One region of the Duganella sp. genome, then DNA from elsewhere that is predicted to be linked to it. Evidence: predicted binding sites of a transcription regulator. Region 1 holds the regulator's gene; each other region holds the start of a gene.

Region 1 (5,567 bases):
TGGATGACTCGTCGCTGATCGACAAGCCGTTCGTGCACGGGCTGGCCACCGAACAGCCGCCGATGAATATCCACGCGCAGACTGCCGTTGTCGATCAGGGCAATACGCGCGTCACATTGAATGGTAATGTGGACGTGGTGCGGCCCGCCACCAGGCAAGCGCAGGAGCTGCGCCTGAAGACCAGTACGCTGACCGTGTACCCGGATGAAGAACGCATGGAAACCGACGCCCCGGTCGAGATGCTGGTTGGCACCTCGACTGCCACCGGCACCGGCATGAAGGCCAACAACGCCACCCGCCAGATTGCGCTGGGCGGCCGCGGAACGATTACGATGCCGCCGCGCGCGGCACATTGAAGGAAGCAATGATGAAGATGAATAAACTGATGTTGTCGGCGGCGCTGCTGCTGGCCGCCGCTGCCGGCGTGGTGCACGCCGAGAAGGCCGATTCCACCAAGCCGACCCAGGTGACTTTCGACCAGCTGGACGCCGACGACGTCAAGCAGATCAAGACCTTCACCGGCAATGTGGTGCTGACGCGCGGCACCCTGCTGATGAAGTCGCCCAAGGCGGTGGTGACGGAAGATCCGGAAGGCTACCAGTTCGTCGTGCTGCACAGCGCGCCGGGTGTGCAGGCCACCTTCCGCCAGAAGCTGGACGGCGCCGGCGACCAGTGGGTCGAGGGCCAGGCCGACCGCATCGAGTACGACAACAAGACCGAGCTGGTCAAGCTGTACGCCAAGGCGCAGATCAAGAAGCTGGAAGGCGGCAAGCCCGCCAGCCAGGTCGACGGTGAATTCATTTCCTACGACAGCCGCAAGGAATTCTTCGCGGTGAAGAACACGGCCAGCGGCGAGAGCAAGCCGGGCGCGGGCCGCAGCACCATGGTGATTCAGCCATCGAGCAAGCTGGCAACGCCGCCTGCGCCGACCACCCAGCCTGCACCGGGGAAATAAGATGGAAGCATCCTGCGGTAGCACCCTGATCGTCAAAGGCTTGCAAAAGACCTACGGCAAGCGCCAGGTGGTGCATGACGTGTCGCTGCAAGTCGAATGCGGTGAAGTGGTCGGCCTGCTGGGGCCGAACGGCGCCGGCAAGACCACCTCGTTTTACATGATCGTCGGCCTGGTGCCGTCGGACGCCGGCAGCATCGATATCAGCGGCACCGATATCTCCTCGCTGCCGATCCACCGCCGCGCGACGATGGGCCTGTCCTATCTGCCGCAGGAAGCGTCGGTGTTCCGCAAGCTGACTGTGGAAGAAAATATCCGTGCCGTGCTGGAAATCCAGAAAGTGGACGGCAAGCCTTTATCCAAGGCTGACATTGATGAACGGCTGAATACCCTGCTGGCCGATTTGCAAATCGAAAAGCTGCGCGAAAACCAGGCGCTGTCGCTGTCCGGTGGCGAGCGCCGCCGCGTCGAGATCGCGCGCGCCCTGGCCACCAATCCGCGCTTCGTGCTGCTCGATGAACCTTTCGCCGGGGTCGACCCGATTGCCGTGATTGAGATCCAGCGCATCGTGCGCTTCCTCAAGGAGCGCGGCATCGGCGTCCTCATTACCGACCACAATGTGCGCGAGACGCTGGGCATCTGCGACCGCGCCTACATCATCAACCAGGGGACGGTGCTGGCTTCCGGCCGTCCGGACGACATCATCGCCAACGAGTCGGTGCGCCGCGTCTATCTGGGTGAACATTTCCGTATGTAAGTCTTCATGAAACAGTCTCTGCAACTGCGCACGTCGCAGCACCTGGCGTTGACGCCGCAACTGCAACAGTCGATCCGGCTGCTGCAGTTGTCAACGCTGGAGCTGCACCAGGAACTGGAACAACTGCTGATCGATAACCCGCTGCTGGAACGCCTGGACGATCCGCTGGACCATTCGCTGCGCCTGCTGGCCGATGGCGCCATCAGCCAGCAGGCGCCGGCCGGCGAAGCGCCGCCGGAAGGCCCGCCGGGCGAGGCGCCGGCGGCCGAAGCCGACACCTACGATGCCCCGGCCGCCGACACTGAAAGCACCACCCCCGATGCCGACCTGGACTGGGGTGACTCCGGCCGCAGCAAGAACAACGACGACGAGGAAGCGCGTCCGCAACTGGAAGCCCATCACTGCACGCTGCGCGAGCATTTGATGGAACAGATGCGGGTGACGGTGCTGGAAATGCGCGACCGCGCGCTGGTGGAGCTGATCATCGACGCGCTTGACGAAAACGGCTACCTGGAAGAATCGCTGGAAGAAATCCACGCGCGCCTGCCGCCAGAGCTGGAGATTGAAATCGAGGAGCTGCAGACCGCGCTCAAGCTGCTGCAAAGCTTCGACCCGATGGGCGTGGGCGCGCGCAATGCGTCCGAGTGCCTGGCGATACAAATCAGGCGTTTGCCCGGCGTGCCTTTGGTGACGCGGCGCATGGCCCTGGCCATCGTGGAAAATCACCTGACCTGGTTTGCCCAGCGCGACTTCAACAAGCTGAAAAAAACCCTGCTGTGCGATGACGAAGACTTGCGCGAAGCGCAGGCCGTGATTCGCCAGTGCAATCCGCATCCGGGCGCGGCGTTCGCCTCCGATGTGTCGGACTATGTGGTGCCGGATGTGATCGTCAAAAAATCGCGCAACGGCTGGCAGGTCAGCCTGAACAACGACGTCATGCCGCGCCTGCGCGTGAACGCCATGTACGCCAACCTGCTCAAGCAGGGCAAGGGGGAAAGCGCCATGGGCGCGCAATTGCAAGAGGCCAAATGGCTGATTAAAAATATGCGCCAGCGTTTCGATACGATCCTGCGCGTGGCACAGGCGATAGTAGAAAGACAAAAGAACTTTTTCTCGCATGGCGCCGTCGCCATGCGCCCCCTTGTGCTTCGCGAAATTGCTGATACACTGGGACTACACGAGAGCACTATTTCTCGCGTAACAACTCAAAAATATATGCTGACCCCGCACGGCATGTTTGAGTTGAAATATTTCTTTGGTAGCCATGTCGCCACCGAAGCTGGCGGGGAAGCAAGTTCGACGGCGATACGTGCCTTGATTGTGCAATTGACAGGAGCTGAAGACCCGAAAAATCCTTTATCCGACAGTAAGATTGCGGACATGCTGGGAGAACAGGGCATGGTGATTGCGCGACGGACTGTTGCCAAGTATCGCGAAGCTCTCAAAATCCCGCCAGTAAGCCTCCGCAAGTCTTTGTAGTGTGTTGGTTCCTGCGCGCCCGGCAGCAATGGGCACCGCACTAACCGTCAGAAGCGACTTATCTTTAGGAGTGTGTATGAATCTCACCATCAGTGGACATCATCTCGAAGTGACCGCAGCGATTCGCGAGTACGTGCAGAACAAGCTGGAACGGGTCACCCGCCACTTTGATCAAGTGATTGATATTGCTGTCATCCTGACCGTAGATAACCTTAAAGAGAAAGAGAAACGCCAGAAGGCTGAAATCAATCTGCGTCTGTCCGGTAAAACCGTCTACGTGGAAAGCCTGTCGCAAGACCTGTACGCCGCCATCGATACCCTGATCGACAAGCTTGATCGCCAGGTCATGAAGTACAAATCCAAAGTTCAATCGCACGGGCACGATGCCATCAAGCATATCCCGGATAGCTACGAACCCGCTGCCGCCGCCCTATAACAACGGCCCCGGCACATACAACTAAGGGCGCATGAGGGCGCCCTTTTTTGATCCTGCCCTGTTAAACGATTTTCTAAATCTTGGCAAGCTGCATTGGCGTTTACACAACGCAACGCAAATCTCTCTGGAATTTACAGTGCTGGAATGGTTTAATCATTAAGTTAAACGTTTTCCTATAACTACAAAGAGAGACTACACGATGAATCAACTCGCGATCCGGCCGCTGAGCGCGGCAATTGCCTTGATCTGCCTGTCCAGCGCCTGGGCACAGGAAGAGCCCGCGACGGTGGTGGTGTCCGGCATCCGCAAATCGTATGCCGACGCCGTCAACATGAAGCGCGACACCCTGGAAATTACCGACAGCATTTCATCCGACGGCCTGGGCCGCTTCCCTGACCTGAACGTGGGCGAGGCCATCCAGCGCATTCCCGGCGTGCAACTGAACCGCGAAGCCGGCTCGCGCAACGCCACCATCAACTTGCGCGGTCTGCCTGGCACCTTCGCGCTGACCACGATTAACGGCATGTCGTTCGCCCAGCCGGTGCTGAATGGATCGACCCCGCTGGGGGCGTTCAACTCGGACATTTTCAGCGCGGTGACGGTGCTGAAAAGCCCGACCGCGGCAGAACAGCCGGGCGGCCTGAGCGGCAACATCGATTTGCGCATCACCTCGGCGCTGGCGCGCAAGGATGGCGGCGGCATCACCGTGGGCGACGAATATGACGAGCTGGGCCGCCTGACCACGCCGAATGCCACGGTGTCCTGGAACAAGCACTTCGGCAAGGATCTGGCGGTGTTTGGCGTGTATGCCTACAAGAAAGAAGATTTCCGCCGCGATTCGACCCAGATTCAGGATTACGATCAGCTGACGGCAGCCAACCTCGGCATCACGCAAGCGCAGTTCGACGCGCGCTATCCAAAGTCGGAATACGCCAAGGGCATCCTGTTCCCCGGCCAGATCCGCCAGACCGTGACCGCCAACACCGGCGCCACCCACAGCGGCGCGGCCGGCGTCGGCTGGCGCATGAACAGCGAGACCAAGCTCAACCTCACTGGCTACTTCAGCGACCGCAAGCTCGATGCCTCCAACCAGTACCTGAACTATATCGACCCGACCGTCAATTCGCCGATCACCAACCTGGGGCCGATCTTCACCATCGATACGCCGAGCGGCAAGCAGGCCATGATCAATTCCTACGATTACGCCAACGCCAGCATCACCGACTCGCTGCGCTCGGCGCCGCAACGCCAGCGCACGCATGGGCTGAGCGCCGATGTCGATTGGGAGAACGACGACTGGCACTTCAACGGCGCGCTGCACAGCTCGCGCGCAGAAAACCGCCAGGACCAGCTGTCGATTGACATCGTGCAATCGGCGCGCACGCTGCCCGGCGCCAATGGCACCTATGGCCACTACTACTCGGGCGGCACCGACCTGGCGCAGTCCATCCTGACCCTGTTCACGCCCACCGCCAGCCACATCAATCCGGGGCCGTACGACCAGCGTCCCGGCACCTCGGTCACGCAGGCGCGCAACAATGGCAACGACCGCTTTGGCGTGACCGGCACCAACGGCCGCGCGCTGACCTCGGTGGATGCGGTGCAGGCCACGGCCGAGCGCAGCTTTGAGGAAGGCTTCTTCAAGTCGGTCAAGGCCGGCTTGCGCGCCGAGAACAATGACTTCGTATCGAGCGGTACGCGCAACACCGCGCAAGGCATCAACTTCGCGGCCATCCAGCCCTCGCTGGCGATTGCCAATCCCTATCTCGACACCTTTGCCGGCGGCTACATCCCCGGCTACACCAAAAACTGGGTGGCGGTCGATATTCCTGCGGTGCTGAACGCGGTCAAGCCGGTGACGGTGCTGCCGGGCCAGACGCTGACGCCGTATGGCCTGGTCAACAACGACGCCGATCCGGGCTTCTCTTCATATAACTTCTCGG
Region 2 (5,567 bases), on a different contig from region 1:
TCGTATGAATACCTGCGCCAGGCCGGCTTCACCAACCTGGAACCGGTGGCCACCTCGCGCGCCATGCTGAACATGCTGCTGGCCGGGCGCCGCCAGGCCATGGTGACCGACCGCGAACAACTGCCGGCCCTGCTGGCGCAGGCCGGGGTGCCGGCCGGCACGGTGGTGCCGCTGCTGCAGCTGATGCGCACACAAAGCTATCTGACCTTCCCGCCCGACACGCCGGAAGCCCAGGTGGCGCCCTGGCGCAACGCCCTCGACAGCATGAAACAGGACGGCACGTTTGCACGTTTGCAGAAGCAATGGCTGCACCGTTAGTTTTGGTGAGAATTACGCCGCAATATTGGTTCACAATGCCCTGGAGGAGGAGACGCCATGTTCAATCGCATGAAAATGGAGACCCGGCTGCATGCCGGCTTTGGCGGCATCGTGCTGCTGGTGGTGCTGCTGGGGGTGATCGCCTTTGCCAAGCTGACGGCGCTGCACGATCACTGGAGCGATTTCGAAAGCGTTACGCTGGCGCGCAAGAACGCCGTGCTGGAGGGCGTGACCGCGCACGGGCGCGCCGTGCGCCACTTCAAAAATTACATCCTGCGCGGGCCGGACAGCAACGCCCAGTTCCGCGCCGAGCTGGCGGTGATCGACAAGGAGATGGGCCTTTACCGCGACGCCGGGCCGCTGACGGCCGAGGAGCAGGTGCTGCTGGGCGAGGTGCAGGCCGGCGTCAAGAGCTATGAACACAGCATGGCGGAGCTGGAGGCCATGCGCGACAAGGGCATGACCGCGCTGGAGATGGACAAGAACATCAAGGGCGCCGACGAGGCCATCGCCAGCGCCTTCCGCAAGCTGCTCAAGGTGAACGAGGCCGAGACCCAGCGCGAATCGGCGGCCATGCGCCAGGTGACCGATTCGGCCAAGCAGCTGATCCTGGCGGTGGATGTGGTGATTGCCATCGTCGGCTGCGTGCTGGCGGTATGGCTGACGCGCAGCCTGTCCGGCATCGTGCGCGAGGTGCAGCAGGTGGTGAGCAGCCTGTCCGGCGCGGCGCAGGAGGTCAACGCGACGGCGCAGTCGCTGTCACAGGCGGCCAGCGAGCAGGCTGCGGGTGTGGAAGAGACCAGCGCCTCGATCGAGCAGATGACCGCGTCCATCGCGCAGAACACCGAGAACGCCAAGGTGACCGACGGCATCGCCACCCAGGCCGCCCAGGGTGCGGCGCGCGGCGGCGAGGTGGTGAAGGACACCGCCGCCGCCATGAAGCAGATCGCCGGCAAGATCGGCATCATCGACGATATCGCCTACCAGACCAACCTGCTGGCGCTGAACGCGGCGATCGAGGCGGCGCGCGCCGGCGAGCATGGCAAGGGCTTTGCGGTGGTGGCGGCCGAGGTGCGCAAGCTGGCCGAACGCAGCCAGGTGGCGGCGCAGGAAATCAGCGAGGTGGCGGCCGACAGCGTCAAGCTGGCCGAGCAGGCCGGCGCCATGTTTGACGAGCTGGCGCCCAACATCCGCAAGACCTCGGACCTGGTGCAGGAGATTGCCGCGGCGTCCGAAGAGCAGAGCTCCGGCGTGCGCCAGATTAACGGCGCGGTGATCCAGCTGAGCGAGACCACCCAGGTGAATGCGGCCAGTGCGGAAGAGCTGGCGGCCACCTCGGAAGAGATGAGCGCCCAGGCCGATCAGCTGCGGCGCCTGATGGCGGTGTTCCGCCAGTACGCCACCGACGACGGGCCGCGCGTGACCGCGCGGCGGCCGGCGGTGCTGAAAGCGGCCGCCAGCAACCGCCCGGCGCGCAATATCGGACTGGCGCCCGACGGCGCGCCGGATGAAACCAAGTTCACGCGCTTCTGACCCGGCCCGGCGCGCCGTCGCGCGGTCTGGCCCGGCGGGTCAGCCCCCTGTCACGCGCTGGGGTCAAGGCTTGACGAACTTGAGCGTCATGCGGTCGCTCTCGCCGATGGCCTGATATTTGGCGCGGTCTTCCGCGCCGTTGGTCAGCGTCGGCGGCAGCGCCCAGACGCCGTTCTTGTGATCGGCGGTGTCCTTCGGATTGGCGTTGACCTCCGACTTGCCGGCGAACTTGAAGCCGGCCGCTTCCGCCAGCTTGATCACGTACTGCTCGTGCATATAGCCGGTGCTGGCCTTGTCATCCTGGGGCTTGGAGGCCGGCAGGCGGTGCTCCTCGATGCCCAGCACGCCGCCCGGTTTCAGCACCGTGTACAGGTTGCCGAACAAGTCCTTCATCTTCTCCGGGCCAAGCGGGATCCAGTTGTGGATGTTGCGGAAGGTGACCACCATGTCGACGCTGTTCGGCGGCGCCAGCTCGTACTTGCGGCCCGGCGAGAACACGCCGATCGCCACCTTGTTGTACACCTCCGGCTTGGCGTTCAGGCGCGCCATCCAGCGCTCCGCGCTCTTGCGCTCATTCTCGTTGGGCGAGGCCAGGTCGCTGCCGCCGGTAATCAGCTTGCCGTTGGCGCGCAGATAGGGCGCCAGGATCTCGGTGTACCAGCCGCCGCCGGGCGCCAGCTCCACCACCGTCATGTTCGGCTTGATGCCAAAGAAGGTCAGGGTTTCATACGGATGACGGTAAACGTCGCGCTTCACATTGTCCGGCGTGCGCGATGGGGCGGCGATAGCTGCCTTGAGCGCGTCGTCGGCCAGCACGGCGCCGGTCGCGCCGAACAGCATCGTGGTGGCCAGTGCGGCCAGTACGTATCGTTTCATGCACAGTCTCCTGTTTTGTTGGATGGGCGCGACGATCATCGGGCATGCCCGCATGCAGGTCAAGCAAAATAGCAGTCCGCGCACTGCCGCTGTGCGCGGACACCCGGCGGACACTGTGCGGACACAAAAACGGACACTCCGGACGCCCAAAACAGACACTTGCGCAACATTGTTAGTTGGCATACATTTTGCAATCCGCTCAGGGCGGCAACAGATATTCTGATGTAACGTAAAGTAACAATATAAAAGAAGCTCATGGGCGGCTGGCCCACAACAACGTTGGAGAGAACATGGAACGACGTGCATTCCTCAATATCAGTAGTCTGGCTCTGGGCACGATGCTGCTGCCCGCGTTCGGCCGCGCCATCGCGGCGGAAGAACTGCTCAAGCCAGTGGACGTGAAATTCAAGAAGGCCCTGGCCGATACCGCCATGGGCGCGGCCACACAGGCCGGCGCCTCGTACTGCGACGTGCGCATCGGCCGCTACCTGAACCAGTTCCTCACCACGCGCGACCTCAACGTCGAGAACGTGGTCAACACCGAATCGGCCGGCGTCGGCGTGCGCGTGATCGCCGGCGGCGCTTACGGCTTTGCCGCCACCAACGACATGACCCCGGACGGCGTGGCCGCCGCCGCGCGCCAGGCCGTGGCCATCGCCAAGGCCAACGCCAAGCTGCAGACCGAACCGCTGATCCTGGCGCCCGTCAAAGGCGTGGGCGAGGTGGCGTGGACCACGCCGATCGCCAAGGACTGGCGCACGGTGCCGATCAAGGACAAGGCCGACCTGCTGATCGCCGCCAACAAGGCCGGCATGGAAGGCGGCGCCAGCTTCATGCAATCGCTGCTGTTCCAGGTGAATCAGCAGAAGTACTTCGCCTCCACCGACGGCTCCTACATCGACCAGGACATCCATCGCCTGTGGATGCCGTTCTTCGCCACTGCTGTCGATCAGAAGGAAAACAAGTTCCGCACCCGCCAGGGCCTGTCGGCGCCGGTCGGCATGGGCTATGAATACCTGGACGCGCGCCCCGAGCACAAGCTGCAGGCCGCCGGCGGCGTCACCACGCTGTACACCAAATCGTATGACCTGATCGAAGACGCGCGCCTGGCCGGCAAGCAGGCCAAGGCCAAGCTGAAAGCCAAGTCGGTGGAACCGGGCAAGTACGACCTGGTGCTGACGCCGGAACACCTGTGGCTGACCATCCACGAATCGGTGGGCCACCCGACCGAGCTTGATCGCGTACTGGGCTACGAGGCCAACTACGCCGGCACCAGCTTCGCCACGCTGGACAAGTGGCAGTCCAAGACCTTCAAGTACGGCTCGGAGCTGGTCAATATCGTGGCCGACAAGACCACCCCGGGTTCGCTGGGCGCGGTCGGCTACGACGACGAAGGCGTCAAGTGCAAGAACTGGGACATCATCAAGGACGGCATCCTGGTCAACTACCAGGCCACCCGCGACCAGGCCCACATCATCGGCGAAAAGGAATCGCACGGCTGCTCGTATGCGGACAACTGGGCCAATGTGCAGTTCCAGCGCATGCCGAACGTCTCGCTCAAGGCCGGCAAGAAGCGCATGACGCCGGACGAAATGATCAAGGACGTCAAGAAGGGCATCTACATCGTCGGCGACGGTTCGTTCTCGATCGACCAGCAGCGCTACAACTTCCAGTTCGGCGGCCAGCTGTTCTACGAAATCAAGAACGGCAAGATCGGCCAGCAGCTGGAGGACGTGGCTTACCAGTCCAACACCCAGGAATTCTGGAACGCCTGCGTCGGCATCTGCGACGAGCGCGATTGGCGCATGGGCGGCTCCTTCTTCGACGGCAAGGGCCAGCCGCCGCAAGTGTCCATCGTGTCGCACGGCGCGTCGACCACGCGCTTCAACGGCATCAACGTTATCAACACCGCCCGCAAAATCGGCTAAGCCCCGGAGAGAGATAAGATGAAATTCCTGAGTCAAGAAGACACCAAGCGTATCAGCGACAAAGTGCTGAAGCTGACCAAGGCCGATCAATGCGAAGTGTCGATCAACGGCAGCCGCAAGGGCAACATCCGCTACGCGCGCAACGCCGTTTCCACCGCCGGCCTGATTGAAGACACCCAGCTGGTGGTGTCGGTCGCTTTCGGCAAGAAGCAGGGCACCGCCACCGTCAACGAGTTCGATGACAAGTCGCTGGAAAAAGCCGTACGCCGCGCGGAAGACCTGGCGCGCCTGGCGCCGGAAAATCCGGAGTTCATGCCGACGCCGTCGAAACAGGAGTACAAGGCCTCGCAGACCTTCTTCCAGAAGACCGCCGATATCGATCCTGAATTCCGCGCGCAGGTGGCGGCCTACAGCATCGAGAACTCGCGCAAGAACAAGCTGGTGGCGGCGGGCTTCTTCACCGACGGCACCTCCTTCACCTCCATCGCCAACTCCAACGGCGTGTTCGGCTACCAGCAGGACACCGGCCTGGACTTCACCCTGACCGTGCGCACCGAAGACGGCCGCGGTTCTGGCTGGGTCAAGCGCAGCGTGGGCGACGCCAGCAAGTTCGATGCGCGCGCCGCATCCGACATCGCCATCGAGAAGGCACTGCGCTCGGTGGATGCCAAGGCGCTGGAGCCGGGCCGCTACACGGTGATCCTGGAACCGGCCGCCACTTCCGACGTGCTGGCATATATGTTCAACGCCTTTGACGCGCGTTCGGCCGATGAGGGCCGCAGCTTCCTGTCGAAGAAAGGCGGCGGCAACCGTCTGGGCGAAAAGCTGTTCGACGAGCAGGTCAATGTGTGGGCCGACCCGTGGGACAAGGATGTCGCCGTGCTGCCGTTCGATGCGCAAAGCATGCTGGCG
Region 3 (5,567 bases), on a different contig from region 1:
ATCACGCCGCTGGCGACGATGGACAGGGCCTGATGCGGCACATCCATGGTCATCATGTGCGACCGGTTGCCGTAGGCGTCGGTGTAAGCGTGCACGTGGCCGGGCGTGGACAACTGCCAGGACAGCACGTGCTGCTGCGGCTCCACGCGCGGCGTCAGATGCAGCTGCTGGATGGTGTACGCCAGCGGCAGGCTGTAGGTGTAGCGTGTTTCGTGCCGGATGTTCAATTGCATGGGATAACCTTTCGCTCAAGCCGCCAGCGGCACCAGGAAATCGCGGCTGACGCGGTTGCCCAGTTCATAGATATCGGCCAGGAAGCGGGTCAGCGTATCGTGCAGGCCGTCCGCCAGGATGTCTTCAATCTTGCCGAACTGCAGCTCGGCGCGCAGGCGGCCGGCAAAGCGCTCGGTATCGGCCGACACGTCATTGCGCACCTCGTGCAGGTTGGACACCACCTCGTCCATACACGCCAGCAGCGAGCGCGGCATGTCGGCACGCAGCATCAGCAGCTCGGCGATGCGCGCCGGGGTGATGACATCGCGATAGACCTTGCGGTAAATCTCAAAGCCCGACACCGAACGCAGCATCGCGCCCCAGTAGTAAAAGTCGCGCTGGCTCATGCTTTCGCCGCTTTCCGGGGCGCCGCTGTGGTATTTCACGTCCAAAATCCGGGCCGTGTTGTCGGCCCGCTCCAGGAAGGTGCCAAGACGGATGAAATGCACGGCCTCGTCGCGCAACATGGTGCCCAGCGTCACCCCGCGCGACAGGTGGGAACGGTACTTGACCCACTCAAAGAACTTGCTGGGGTCGGTTTCCAGCAAATCGCTCTGCAGGCGTCGCTGCATGTCGAGCCAGGTCTGGTTCTGGATTTCCCACACTTCCGTGGTCAGGGTGCCGCGCACGGCGCGGGCGTTTTCGCGCGCAGCCGTCAGACAAGCCACGATCGATGAAGGATTGCCGGGATCGCGCACCATGAAGTCGATGACTTCGCGGCCCTCCAGCGATTGATATTTCTGATCGAAGGCATATTGCAGCTCGGAGATGCCCAGCAGGGCACGCCAGCCCTGAGCGTTTTCCTCATCGGATTGCGGCAGCATGGAGGTCTGCACGTTGACGTCCAGCATGCGGGCGGTGTTTTCGGCGCGCTCGGTGTAGCGCGCCATCCAGAACAAATGGTCAGCGGTGCGGCTCAGCATGATTTATCTCTCCAGTATCCAGGTATCCTTGGTGCCGCCGCCTTGCGACGAATTCACCACCAGCGAGCCTTCCTGCAGCGCCACCCGGGTCAGCCCGCCCGGCACCATGGAAATGGTCTTGCCGGACAGCACGAACGGCCGCAAATCGATGTGGCGCGGCGCCACGCCGCTTTCCACGTAGGTCGGGCAGGCGGACAGAGCCAGCGTCGGCTGGGCGATGTAGCCGTCCGGCCTGGCGATCAAACGCTGGCGGAAATCTTCGATCTGCGCCTTGGTCGAGGCCGGGCCGACCAGCATGCCGTAACCGCCGGCGCCGTGGACTTCCTTGACCACCAGATCGGGCAGGTTGGCCAGGGTGTAGGCCAGGTCTTCTTTTTTACGGCACTGGTAGGTCGGCACATTGTTCAGCACCGGCTGTTCCGACAAATAAAACTTGATCATGTCCGGCACGTAGGGATAAATCGATTTGTCGTCGGCCACGCCGGTGCCGATGGCGTTGGCCAGCGTGACGCGGCCGGCCCGGTAGACCGACAGCAGGCCCGGCACGCCCAGCGAGGAATCCGGCCGGAACGCCAGCGGGTCGAGAAAGTCGTCGTCCAGCCGGCGGTAAATCACGTCCACCCGCTTGGGACCGCGCGTGGTGCGCATGAATACCGTGTTATCGCTGACGAACAAGTCCTTGCCCTCGACCAGCTCCACGCCCATCTGCTGGGCCAGGAAGGCATGCTCGAAATAGGCCGAGTTGTACATGCCCGGGGTCATGACCACCACCGTGGGGTCGTTGATGCCCATCGGCGCCACCGAGCGCAGATTATCCAGCAACATGTCAGGATAATGGTCGACCGGGGCGATCTTGTTGCGGGCGAACAGTTCAGGAAACAGCCGCATCATCATTTTGCGGTCTTCCAGCATATAGGAAACGCCGGACGGCACCCGCAGATTATCTTCCAGCACATAGAACTCGCCCTGGCCGGCACGCACAATGTCGACCCCGGCGATATGGGCGTAGATGTCGGAAGCGACGTTAATACCTTGCATCTCGGGCCGGTACTGGGCGTTTTTGTAGATTTGCTCAGGCGGAATAATGCCGGCCTTGATGATGTTCTGGTCGTGGTAAATATCATGGACGAACATGTTCAGCGCCTTGACGCGCTGGACCAGCCCGGTTTGCAGCTGCTTCCATTCGGCCGCCGGGATAATGCGCGGGATGGTATCGAAAGGGATCAACCGCTCGGTGCCGGCGTCGTCGCCATACACGGCAAAGGTGATGCCCACCCGGCGAAACGCCAGGTCGGCCTCGGCGCGCTTGCGTTCCATGGTCTCCGCCGACTGGCGCTGCAGCCAGCCGCAGAACTCGCGGTAGTGTTCACGGATCTCGGTACTGGCTGTGTGCGCCAGGCCGTCAGCAGTCATTTCATTGAAGAATTTGGACATATCGAACATTCCCTGTTGAGCACGTTTATTCTTCTATCAAGAAGCGTGCCAGTGGAAATGCTCAGTTTTGGTGCGGGCTGTGCTCGCGCGCCGGGCTGGCGCAACAACTTTATTTGATTAAGTCAATTTGCCAGTAGCCGTTGGCGGTTTCGATTTTTCGGGCCGCCAGCGGCGGCGGCAGGCTGACTTTCAGCGCCGCCAGCCGGGCCGGATCGACCAGCACGGTAGGGCTTTCCTGGCGCAGGATAGGCAGCACATCCGGCTTGGTGCGGCGCTTGAGGATTTTCACCGCCTGCTGCCCGGCCAGCTGGCCCACCTGTTTGAAATCCGCGCCGATGTACAGCGCCGCGCCAGGCACCCGCACCATGGCCAGGGTCACCACCGGCACCTTGTTTTCAATGCCGAAATCGCCCAGATCCATCGCCGCTTCGTAGCGCTGCAGACCGTAATAGGTATCCAGCGGCACGGCAAACATGTCGGCGCCGCCGGCATGCAACTCCTTGAGCTTGGGCGCGATGTGTTCGTTCTTGTTGACCAGCCGCGCGTTCACCTCCAGCCCCAGCGGTTTTCCCTTGGTGGTGGCGGCGGCCACGTTGGCAACGCCGTTTTCGTCATCGCTGTGCACCATGCCGATGCGGCGCACATTGGGGAACACATCCTTGACCAATTGCAACGAGTCGGTCATGTCGGTGTACAGGGTGGAACCGGTGGCGCCTTCGCCGGCATCCACCAGCGACACGCAGCCGGCATCCTCCGGATTGGCCACCGCCGTGAACACCAGTGGAATACGGGCATCGGTCAGCATGCCGCGCGCATACCTGGTGGCCGGGGTGCCGATGGTCAACACCAGGTCAGGCCTGGCTTCAACAATGCGGGCGGCTTCATGGCGGATGCGCATCAGCACGCCCAGCTTGCTCCAGAAGCCGCCATTCTCCACGTCAAAATCAATCGCAGTCTTGTGCACGATAAGATTCTTGCCGTCGATCAGTCCGCTGCCTTGCAACGACTTGAGAAAGCCGTTCAGCGCATCGCGATAGGGTTCAATGTCCGTCACTTGCAGCACTTCCACCTTGAAGACGCGCGTGTCGTCCATGGTTTCCGGCGGCAGGGGTTCAAAGGCAAGGGAGGGCAGGGCTGCGGCAAGCAGCAGGATGGCGAAGGTTTTATGCATGGCTGGTCGTAACGCTGTCGATGCAGCGATTAAACCAGAGTTGCCCGCCCGGCATGCGCGCTATCGCATGCCTTGGCGAGCCAATGTGTGCGCCGGGTAGGCCAGCGTCAGATATTGCCGATGTTGCCGGTGCCCGAACCAGTGGTGCTGCTGCCGGTCGTGCCGCTGCCCGAACCCAGCGTGCCGCCGCTGCTGCTGCCGTAGCCCTGGTCGCTCTGCAGGCTGCCGCTGCTGCTGCCCATCACGCTGCCGCTGGCGGTGACGCCGCCGGGTACGCTTTGGCGGGTGCCGTAGAAGTTGTGCAGCTGGGTGTTGAACTCGGTGCTGGCCATGTCAGGCCAATCGTCCTTGTCAAAGCCGGGGGCGTTTTTCAGGTGCTCCTTGGATACGTCCAGCAGGAAGCGCTTGTTGGCGGTGTCCAGTTCCAGTGCTTGCCAAGGCACGGCAAACAGCTTGTCGCCCATGCCCAGCCAGCCGCCGAAGGACAGCACGGCGTAAGCAACCTGGCCATTGCGCATGTCCAGCATGATTTCCTTGATGTCGCCCAGGTCTTCCTCCTGGCGGTTGTAGACATCCTCGCCGATCAGCGTATCCGCGCCCATCAGACGCGGGCCGGGGCCGGTGGTGTCGTCATTGCTGTAAATGCCATAGGTATCGCGGTCTAGATAGCTCATGATGGTCTCCAAGTGGTTAGTGATGCCCCGCATCAGACGACGCGGTGACATTCCACATCATGCGGGCGACGCGACGGCAGAGGTATAGGTGCGCGTGCGGTGTGGTTGTAGGACAGGGCTTAGTTCCCGGAGAACCTAGTGGTACACTACCGCCCTCAATGATTTGGAAGAAAACCATGCAAGCCCCCACCGAACTCCGCGCCCGCGCGCTGCAATGCCTGATTGAGCCTGATCCGTCGGCAAAGGTGGCGGCGGTGTATGCGATGGCGGAGGCCTCGGCCGAAGGTGCCTGCATGCCGGACCCGCAGGCCGCGCTGTCGTCGTCGGCCGCGATTCCGGGCCGGCCGGAAAAGCCGGAGCTGGTGCCGCCGCTGCAGGTCGGCCGGCGCGCGATGAACACCCCGGAAGGCCGGGCGATGCTGATCCACGCGCTGGCCCATATCGAATTCAACGCCATCAATCTGGCGCTGGATGCGGTGTGGCGCTTCCCCGGCATGCCGGCAGCGTATTACACCGACTGGCTGCAGGTCGCGCGCGAGGAAGCTTACCATTTTTCGCTGCTGCAGGCGCATTTGCAGCGGCTCGGCTGCAGCTACGGCGACTTCATCGCCCACGACAGCCTGTGGGAAATGGTCGAACGCACCTGCGGCGATGTGCTGGCGCGCATGGCGCTGGTGCCGCGCACACTGGAAGCGCGCGGGCTGGATGCCAATCCGCCGCTGCGCGCCAAGCTGGCGCAAGCCGGCGACAAGGAAGCTGCCGCCATCCTCGACATCATCCTGCGCGATGAAATCGGCCATGTGGAAATCGGCAACCGCTGGTACGGCTTCCTGTGCCGCCAGCGCGGCCTGGAACTGATCCCGACCTACGCCGCACTGGCCCGCCAATACCGCGCCCCGACACCACGCGGCCCGTTCAACCTGGAAGCGCGCCGCCAGGCCGGTTTCACCGAGGACGAACTGGCGGGCCTTCAAGGCGCCGCCACGGCTATTGACGGCTGATTACGGCGGTCGGACACGACCGTTCCATGGTCGATTGTGATGACGCGGTCGGCTGCGGCGATGGTCTCCCTGCGGTGCGCCACGATGACAC
Region 4 (5,567 bases), on a different contig from region 1:
AGCGCCGAGTGCACGGCGATGAAACCGCCCGGCAGCGCGAACGCGTTCAACTGCGGATCGCGCACCACGAAGAAAAAGTAATCGTACTTGGCTTCGCCGCGCGCGTCGGGACGGGCGTCCACCAGCGCATTGCCGAAGTTGTTCATGTATTCAAGGATGGGGCCGTCATCGAGATAGTCGCGGTCGCGGCGGATATCGCGCATGATTTCCTCGCCCAGCTTGCGCTCCATCAGCGGCGACAAATCCTGGTTTTCCGTACCGCCGAGCGCGGGCAGGTTCGGGATCTTGGCGGGGGCGAGCGGGTTCTGTGCCATGGCCATCGGCATGGTCAGCAACAGGGCGGCGGCAACGGCGCGCATGCGGCCGGAGTAAGAGGAGCGTTTTGCTTTCACGGTGATATGATACCCGCAACTGGGTTGCTAAAGCTTAGCGCCAGATTATGACTCATTTTACGCTGCTGCCACCATGACCACCGAACACCTGACCCACTTTGACGCCACCGGACAAGCCCACATGGTGGACGTCGGCGCCAAGGCGGAAACCCACCGCATCGCGCTGGCAACCGGCTCGATCCGCATGAAACCGGAGACCCTGGCGCTGATCCTGAGCGGCACCGCCAAGAAAGGCGACGTGCTGGGGATTGCCCGCATTGCCGCCATCATGGCGTCCAAGCGCACCAGCGACCTGATCCCGCTGTGCCACCCGCTGGCCCTGACGCGCGTGGCGGTCGAGTTTGAGACTGACGAAGCCAATGCCAGCGTCCACTGCAAGGCGCAAGTCGAAACCTATGGCAAGACCGGCGTCGAAATGGAGGCCCTCACCGCGGTCCAGATCGGCCTGCTGACCATTTACGACATGTGCAAGGCGGTCGACCGCGGCATGGTCATGTCCAACATCCGTGTCACCGAAAAGCACGGCGGCAAGTCCGGCGACTGGAGTGCAACCAGCTAGGTGTCCTTGGGTGGATTGCGATTGGCCAGCAGATCGAGGCGTTCGTTCTGCATTCGGTTAATCTTCGCGTCAAAGCCTTTTTTGTAGGCCTGGTTGTTGGTTTCGCTCTTGTACTTTTTCGCTACTGCTATCGCGAGAGCAAGCCGACGATCAGCCCGTTTCTCCAGGTAGTAACGCATCACCGAGGAGGAGGCCCGATCGCACGCAATCGCGATAGGGGCGATGCCGGTGACCAGCGCTTTGGTGTAAGGTTCATTTGGGAACGCAGCCGCCCACACACTAATGAGAACTCCAACGAGGCCGCCGATGACAGGCGGGGCAACCGCTAACGCGCGATGTTCGCTTTTGGTCACCATGCTGCGCATCCCTCACGCGGCTATGACGCTGACGTTGGTGAATTTCTCCGCATAAGTACGGGCGGCGCTCTGGATTGCGCCTAAATAGCGCGGCAGAACTGCCAACACGGCATTCGCATCGGGCACGAACTGCTCGATCGTGCAAGAGACCTCGTCCCCGATCAAAAAAACCTTCACGCCTTTCATTGATTCCGTGACGTCATTTGCCATTTGCAAAGCACGCAGGCGGTCATCCGTACCAGACAACGTCCAAAAGTCCGGCAGCCCGATCCGGATGTAGTTCTCATCCTTGATATCAGTGTCGATGTAATAGGTCATGCCTTCAAATTTAAATACCAGACTGCCATTCTCCCGAGTCTGCACACGGAATCCGTCTTCAATCAACTTTTGCTTTATCGGTTCCAGATTCATTTTGGCCTCCCATGGCAATCAGCCAAAACCAGCCTATTCCCGCTATCAATGCTTGTCAAACGAAGGACGCAAACATTGGTACATGACCGATCGGCAAGGTGTTGTATTGTCTGATTGTTACCCAAACTTGGCGGGTATATAATTAATGCGCAGGGACAATTTTTTCACCGAGAAAGAGCTGAATGAGTAGCAACCCTCCGCCGAGCGAAGCCAAGACTCAGGAATATGAGTTCGAGCAAATGAACCTGCAGGTGGGCGGCAGGATTCAGTTCATTACCCATCGCACCATCAAGCCCATCCAGCACTTCTCAACCCTGATCGGCTGGGTGAAGGATGAGTATATGATCGTCAAGGTGCCGTTCGAGAACGGCGCCCCGATCGCGCTCAACGAGGGCGACAAGCTGACCATCCGGGTGTTTTCCGGCGTGAATGTGTGTTCGTTTTCCTGCGTGGTGCAGCGCGTGTTTCCGCGGCCGCTGTTTTACGCCCATCTGACTTTCCCCGTGTCGATTCAGGGCACCAGTCTGCGCGCGGCAATGCGGGTCAAGGTCGATATTCCGGCGCAAGTGACCACGGCTGCCGGCGCCAGCACGTCCGTGTTCCTGGTCAACCTGAGCGTGTCGGGCGCGCTGATCGAGTCGCCCAAGCCGTTGTCCGACGGCGACGCGCAAGTGGCGCTGTCGTTTTATCTGATCGCCCAGCCCGGCAACCGCCAGGTGCGCGTCAATCCGAATGCCACTATCCGTAATATCAATGTGGTCAAGCCCGCCGCCGGCGACAAGCCGGAGGTGTTCACCTACGGCGTGCAGTTCATCGACCTCGATCCGGTGCATTACACCATGCTGCAAAACCTGACCTACGAAGCGCTGATTGCCGATCGCCAGAAGATCGTCTGAGTAAACGCAAAAAGCCCGCCGGACCGGCGGGCTTTCACATTAGCTCAGGTCATCAGTTGTTCTTGACCAGGGCTTCCTTGGCGGCCGTGTTGGTAACCGCGTCAGCATTAACCGTCCAGCGAACGTTGGTCGCACCTGCCGCCACAGTCGGGGTGATGGTGACAACGGTGCCATCCACGCCGTTGCCCACACCGCTGGCGGCAAAGGTCATGGTGATCACACCTGCCGCGACGTTGGCCGAGGCCACTTCCTTGGTAGCGGTGAACGCAGCCGGGATGCCGTTGGAACCCATATTGCAATCGGTCAGCGTGCCACCCGCTTCCTGGGCGCACAGGGCCACGGCGGTTTTCAGCGAATCCACCGCACCTTGCGCGTTGGCGACCTTGGCCTTGACGGTGTAGTTGCTGTAGGCAGGAATCGCCACCGCGGCCAGGATGCCGATAATCGCCACCACGATCATCAGTTCGATCAGGGTAAAGCCGGCCTGGGCTTGTTGCTTCATCATTTTCATCGATTTCATTTTGCGACTCCTTCAGTTAAACACGTTGTTGGGTGGTACACCTCCCTTAGTGCAATTGGTGTGCCAGGCGATTTTTGCCCAGAATTTCAGCAAAACACGCGGTAAAGTGCCATTTTTTGTCAGTCGCCACCGCCACAATTTGTCATGGCCAGCCCGACTGACAATTATTGTCAGGCGATGCGGAAGGCCAGCGTCGTGCCGCTGAGATCGATGGCATCGCCGTGGCTGAGGCGCTTGGTGGCGCCCAGATCCAGCGCGACGCCATTGAGCAGCGGCGCCACCGCGCCCTCGGTGTGGGTGATGGTGTAGAAGTCCGGGTGGCGATGAATCACCACGACCTGAACGCCAGCCCTGCCCAGCGTGGTCTGCGGCTTGGTCAGCGCCACATGCTTACCGGCGTTATTGCCATTCAGGATAGATATTTCAGCCAGCACCGGCTGCGCCGCCGCCAGCGGCCGGATGCCGTCGGCCACAAAGGCCAGCTCGAACCTGGCCATCTTGATCACATCCTGATGCTGCAGGAAATGCTTGCCGATGCGGTGGCCATTCACAAACGTGCCATTGGTGCTGTGCAGGTCTTCCAGAAAGGAATCGTCGAGAATGGTGACGATGGCCGCGTGCTCGCCGCTCACCGCCGGGTGCGGCAGGACAATGTCGTTGCGCGGATGACGGCCCAGCGTCATGCGCTCCTTGCTCAGTTGAATCTGCTGCTCGACCTGTCCATGGCGCGAGATGATGAGCTTGGCCAACCTGCTGTCTCCGGAAAATAAAAAGGGGAGCCCGCAGGCTCCCCTTTATTATTCCACAACCGAAATTACAGCATGGCTTTCAGCAGGCGTGCCATTTCCGATGGGTTCTTGGTGGCTTTGATGCCGCACTCTTCCATGATGTCCAGCTTGGCTTGCGCGGTGTCAGCGCCGCCCGAGATCAGCGCGCCGGCGTGGCCCATGCGCTTGCCTGGAGGAGCGGTCACGCCGGCGATGAAGCCAACCACCGGTTTCTTCATGTTGTCCTTGACCCAACGTGCCGCATTGGCTTCGTCCGGACCGCCGATCTCACCGATCATGATGACCGCGTCGGTATCTGGATCGTCGTTGAACATCTTCATCACGTCGATGTGCTTCAGACCGTTGATCGGGTCGCCGCCGATGCCGACTGCCGACGATTGGCCCAGACCCAGGGCGGTCAGCTGCCCCACCGCTTCGTAGGTCAGGGTGCCCGAACGCGACACCACGCCGATACGGCCTTTCTTGTGGATGTGGCCAGGCATGATGCCGATCTTGATTTCGTCCGGGGTGATCAGGCCTGGGCAGTTAGGACCCAGCAGCAGGGTCTTCGAACCGGCTTTGGCCATGCGATCCTTGATTTCCATCATGTCGCGGACCGGGATGCCTTCGGTGATGCAAATCGCCAGTTCCAGTTCAGCTTCCACAGCTTCCCAGATCGCGGCGGCCGCGCCTGCTGGCGGCACGTAGATCACCGACACGGTGGCGCCGGTGTTCGAGGCGGCTTCTTTCACCGAACCGAAAATTGGAATGCCTTCGAAGTCTTCGCCGGCTTTCTTCGGGTTCACGCCAGCGACGAAGGCGTTTTTGCCGTTCGCGTATTCGCGGCACATGCGGGTGTGGAACTGACCGGTTTTACCGGTGATACCCTGGGTGATGACTTTGGTGTCTTTGTTGATCAGAATAGACATATCGGTTCCTTAATTATTTACCAGCAGCAGCGGCAACAACGCTCTTCGCTGCGTCTTCCATCGTGTCGGCGGAGATGATCGGCAGGCCGGAGTCAGCCAGCATTTTCTTGCCCAGATCTTCGTTGGTGCCCTTCATGCGGACCACCAGCGGTACCTGCAGCGACACCGCTTTCGAGGCGGTGATCACGCCTTCCGCGATCACGTCGCAACGCATGATGCCGCCGAAGATGTTCACCAGGATGGCTTTCAGGCCTGGGTTTTTCAGCATGATCTTGAACGCTTCGGTCACTTTCTCAGCCGTGGCGCCACCGCCCACGTCCAGGAAGTTGGCTGGCTCGCCGCCGAACAGTTTGATGGTGTCCATGGTTGCCATGGCCAGGCCGGCGCCGTTCACCAGGCAGCCGATGTTGCCGTCCAGCGAGATGTACGCCAGGTCGAATTTGGACGCTTCCACTTCGGCTGGATCTTCTTCGTCCAGGTCGCGGTAAGCCACGATTTCTGGGTGACGGAACAGGGCGTTGGCGTCGAAGTTGAACTTGGCGTCCAGGGCGATGACTTTGCCCGAACCGGTCAGGATCAGTGGGTTGATTTCGGCCAGCGAGGCGTCGGTTTCCCAGTAAGCCTGGTACAGGCCTTTCAGGTTGGTGACGGCGTCAGCGATCGAGCCTTCCGGTACGCCGATCTTGGCGGCGATGCCGGCGGCTTCCGCGTCGGTCAGGCCAACAGCTGGGTCGATA

What was found. Region 1 encodes sigma-54, which starts transcription at its own class of promoters, with help from an activator protein. Its sites were predicted from a motif close to TGGCANGNAANCTGCTTT; they were not measured.
Region 2: a site for sigma-54 is predicted at 2,905-2,922, ahead of ABDW57_RS25860 (TldD/PmbA family protein). Genes of this name have one in related genera too.
Region 3: a site for sigma-54 is predicted at 2,664-2,681, ahead of ABDW57_RS18615 (circularly permuted type 2 ATP-grasp protein). Genes of this name have one in related genera too.
Region 4: a site for sigma-54 is predicted at 3,183-3,200, ahead of ABDW57_RS01340 (pilin). Genes of this name have one in related genera too.

Annotation. Positions count from the first base shown of each region.
Region 1 covers NZ_JBCNLB010000014.1:50,615-56,181, reverse strand. The annotation lists gene lptC (LPS export ABC transporter periplasmic protein LptC) at 1-356, shown strand, start outside; gene lptA (lipopolysaccharide transport periplasmic protein LptA) at 374-955, shown strand; gene lptB (LPS export ABC transporter ATP-binding protein) at 957-1,709, shown strand; gene ABDW57_RS20345 (RNA polymerase factor sigma-54) at 1,716-3,188, shown strand; gene raiA (ribosome-associated translation inhibitor RaiA) at 3,265-3,624, shown strand; gene ABDW57_RS20335 (TonB-dependent receptor) at 3,824-5,567, shown strand, end outside.
Region 2 covers NZ_JBCNLB010000024.1:40,634-46,200, reverse strand. The annotation lists gene ABDW57_RS25875 (transporter substrate-binding domain-containing protein) at 1-318, shown strand, start outside; gene ABDW57_RS25870 (methyl-accepting chemotaxis protein) at 376-1,851, shown strand; gene ABDW57_RS25865 (methyltransferase) at 1,915-2,727, opposite strand; gene ABDW57_RS25860 (TldD/PmbA family protein) at 3,018-4,655, shown strand; gene ABDW57_RS25855 (TldD/PmbA family protein) at 4,674-5,567, shown strand, end outside.
Region 3 covers NZ_JBCNLB010000011.1:112,528-118,094, forward strand. The annotation lists gene ABDW57_RS18605 (transglutaminase family protein) at 1-233, opposite strand, end outside; gene ABDW57_RS18610 (alpha-E domain-containing protein) at 249-1,196, opposite strand; gene ABDW57_RS18615 (circularly permuted type 2 ATP-grasp protein) at 1,200-2,630, opposite strand; gene ABDW57_RS18620 (ABC transporter substrate binding protein) at 2,740-3,801, opposite strand; gene ABDW57_RS18625 (PRC-barrel domain-containing protein) at 3,909-4,475, opposite strand; gene ABDW57_RS18630 (ferritin-like domain-containing protein) at 4,652-5,476, shown strand; gene ABDW57_RS18635 (peptidase domain-containing ABC transporter) at 5,446-5,567, opposite strand, start outside.
Region 4 covers NZ_JBCNLB010000001.1:292,642-298,208, reverse strand. The annotation lists gene ABDW57_RS01365 (M48 family metalloprotease) at 1-359, opposite strand, end outside; gene moaC (cyclic pyranopterin monophosphate synthase MoaC) at 466-951, shown strand; gene ABDW57_RS01355 (hypothetical protein) at 948-1,307, opposite strand; gene ABDW57_RS01350 (hypothetical protein) at 1,320-1,718, opposite strand; gene ABDW57_RS01345 (flagellar brake protein) at 1,901-2,614, shown strand; gene ABDW57_RS01340 (pilin) at 2,667-3,134, opposite strand; gene ABDW57_RS01335 (FHA domain-containing protein) at 3,305-3,883, opposite strand; gene sucD (succinate--CoA ligase subunit alpha) at 3,949-4,830, opposite strand; gene sucC (ADP-forming succinate--CoA ligase subunit beta) at 4,844-5,567, opposite strand, start outside.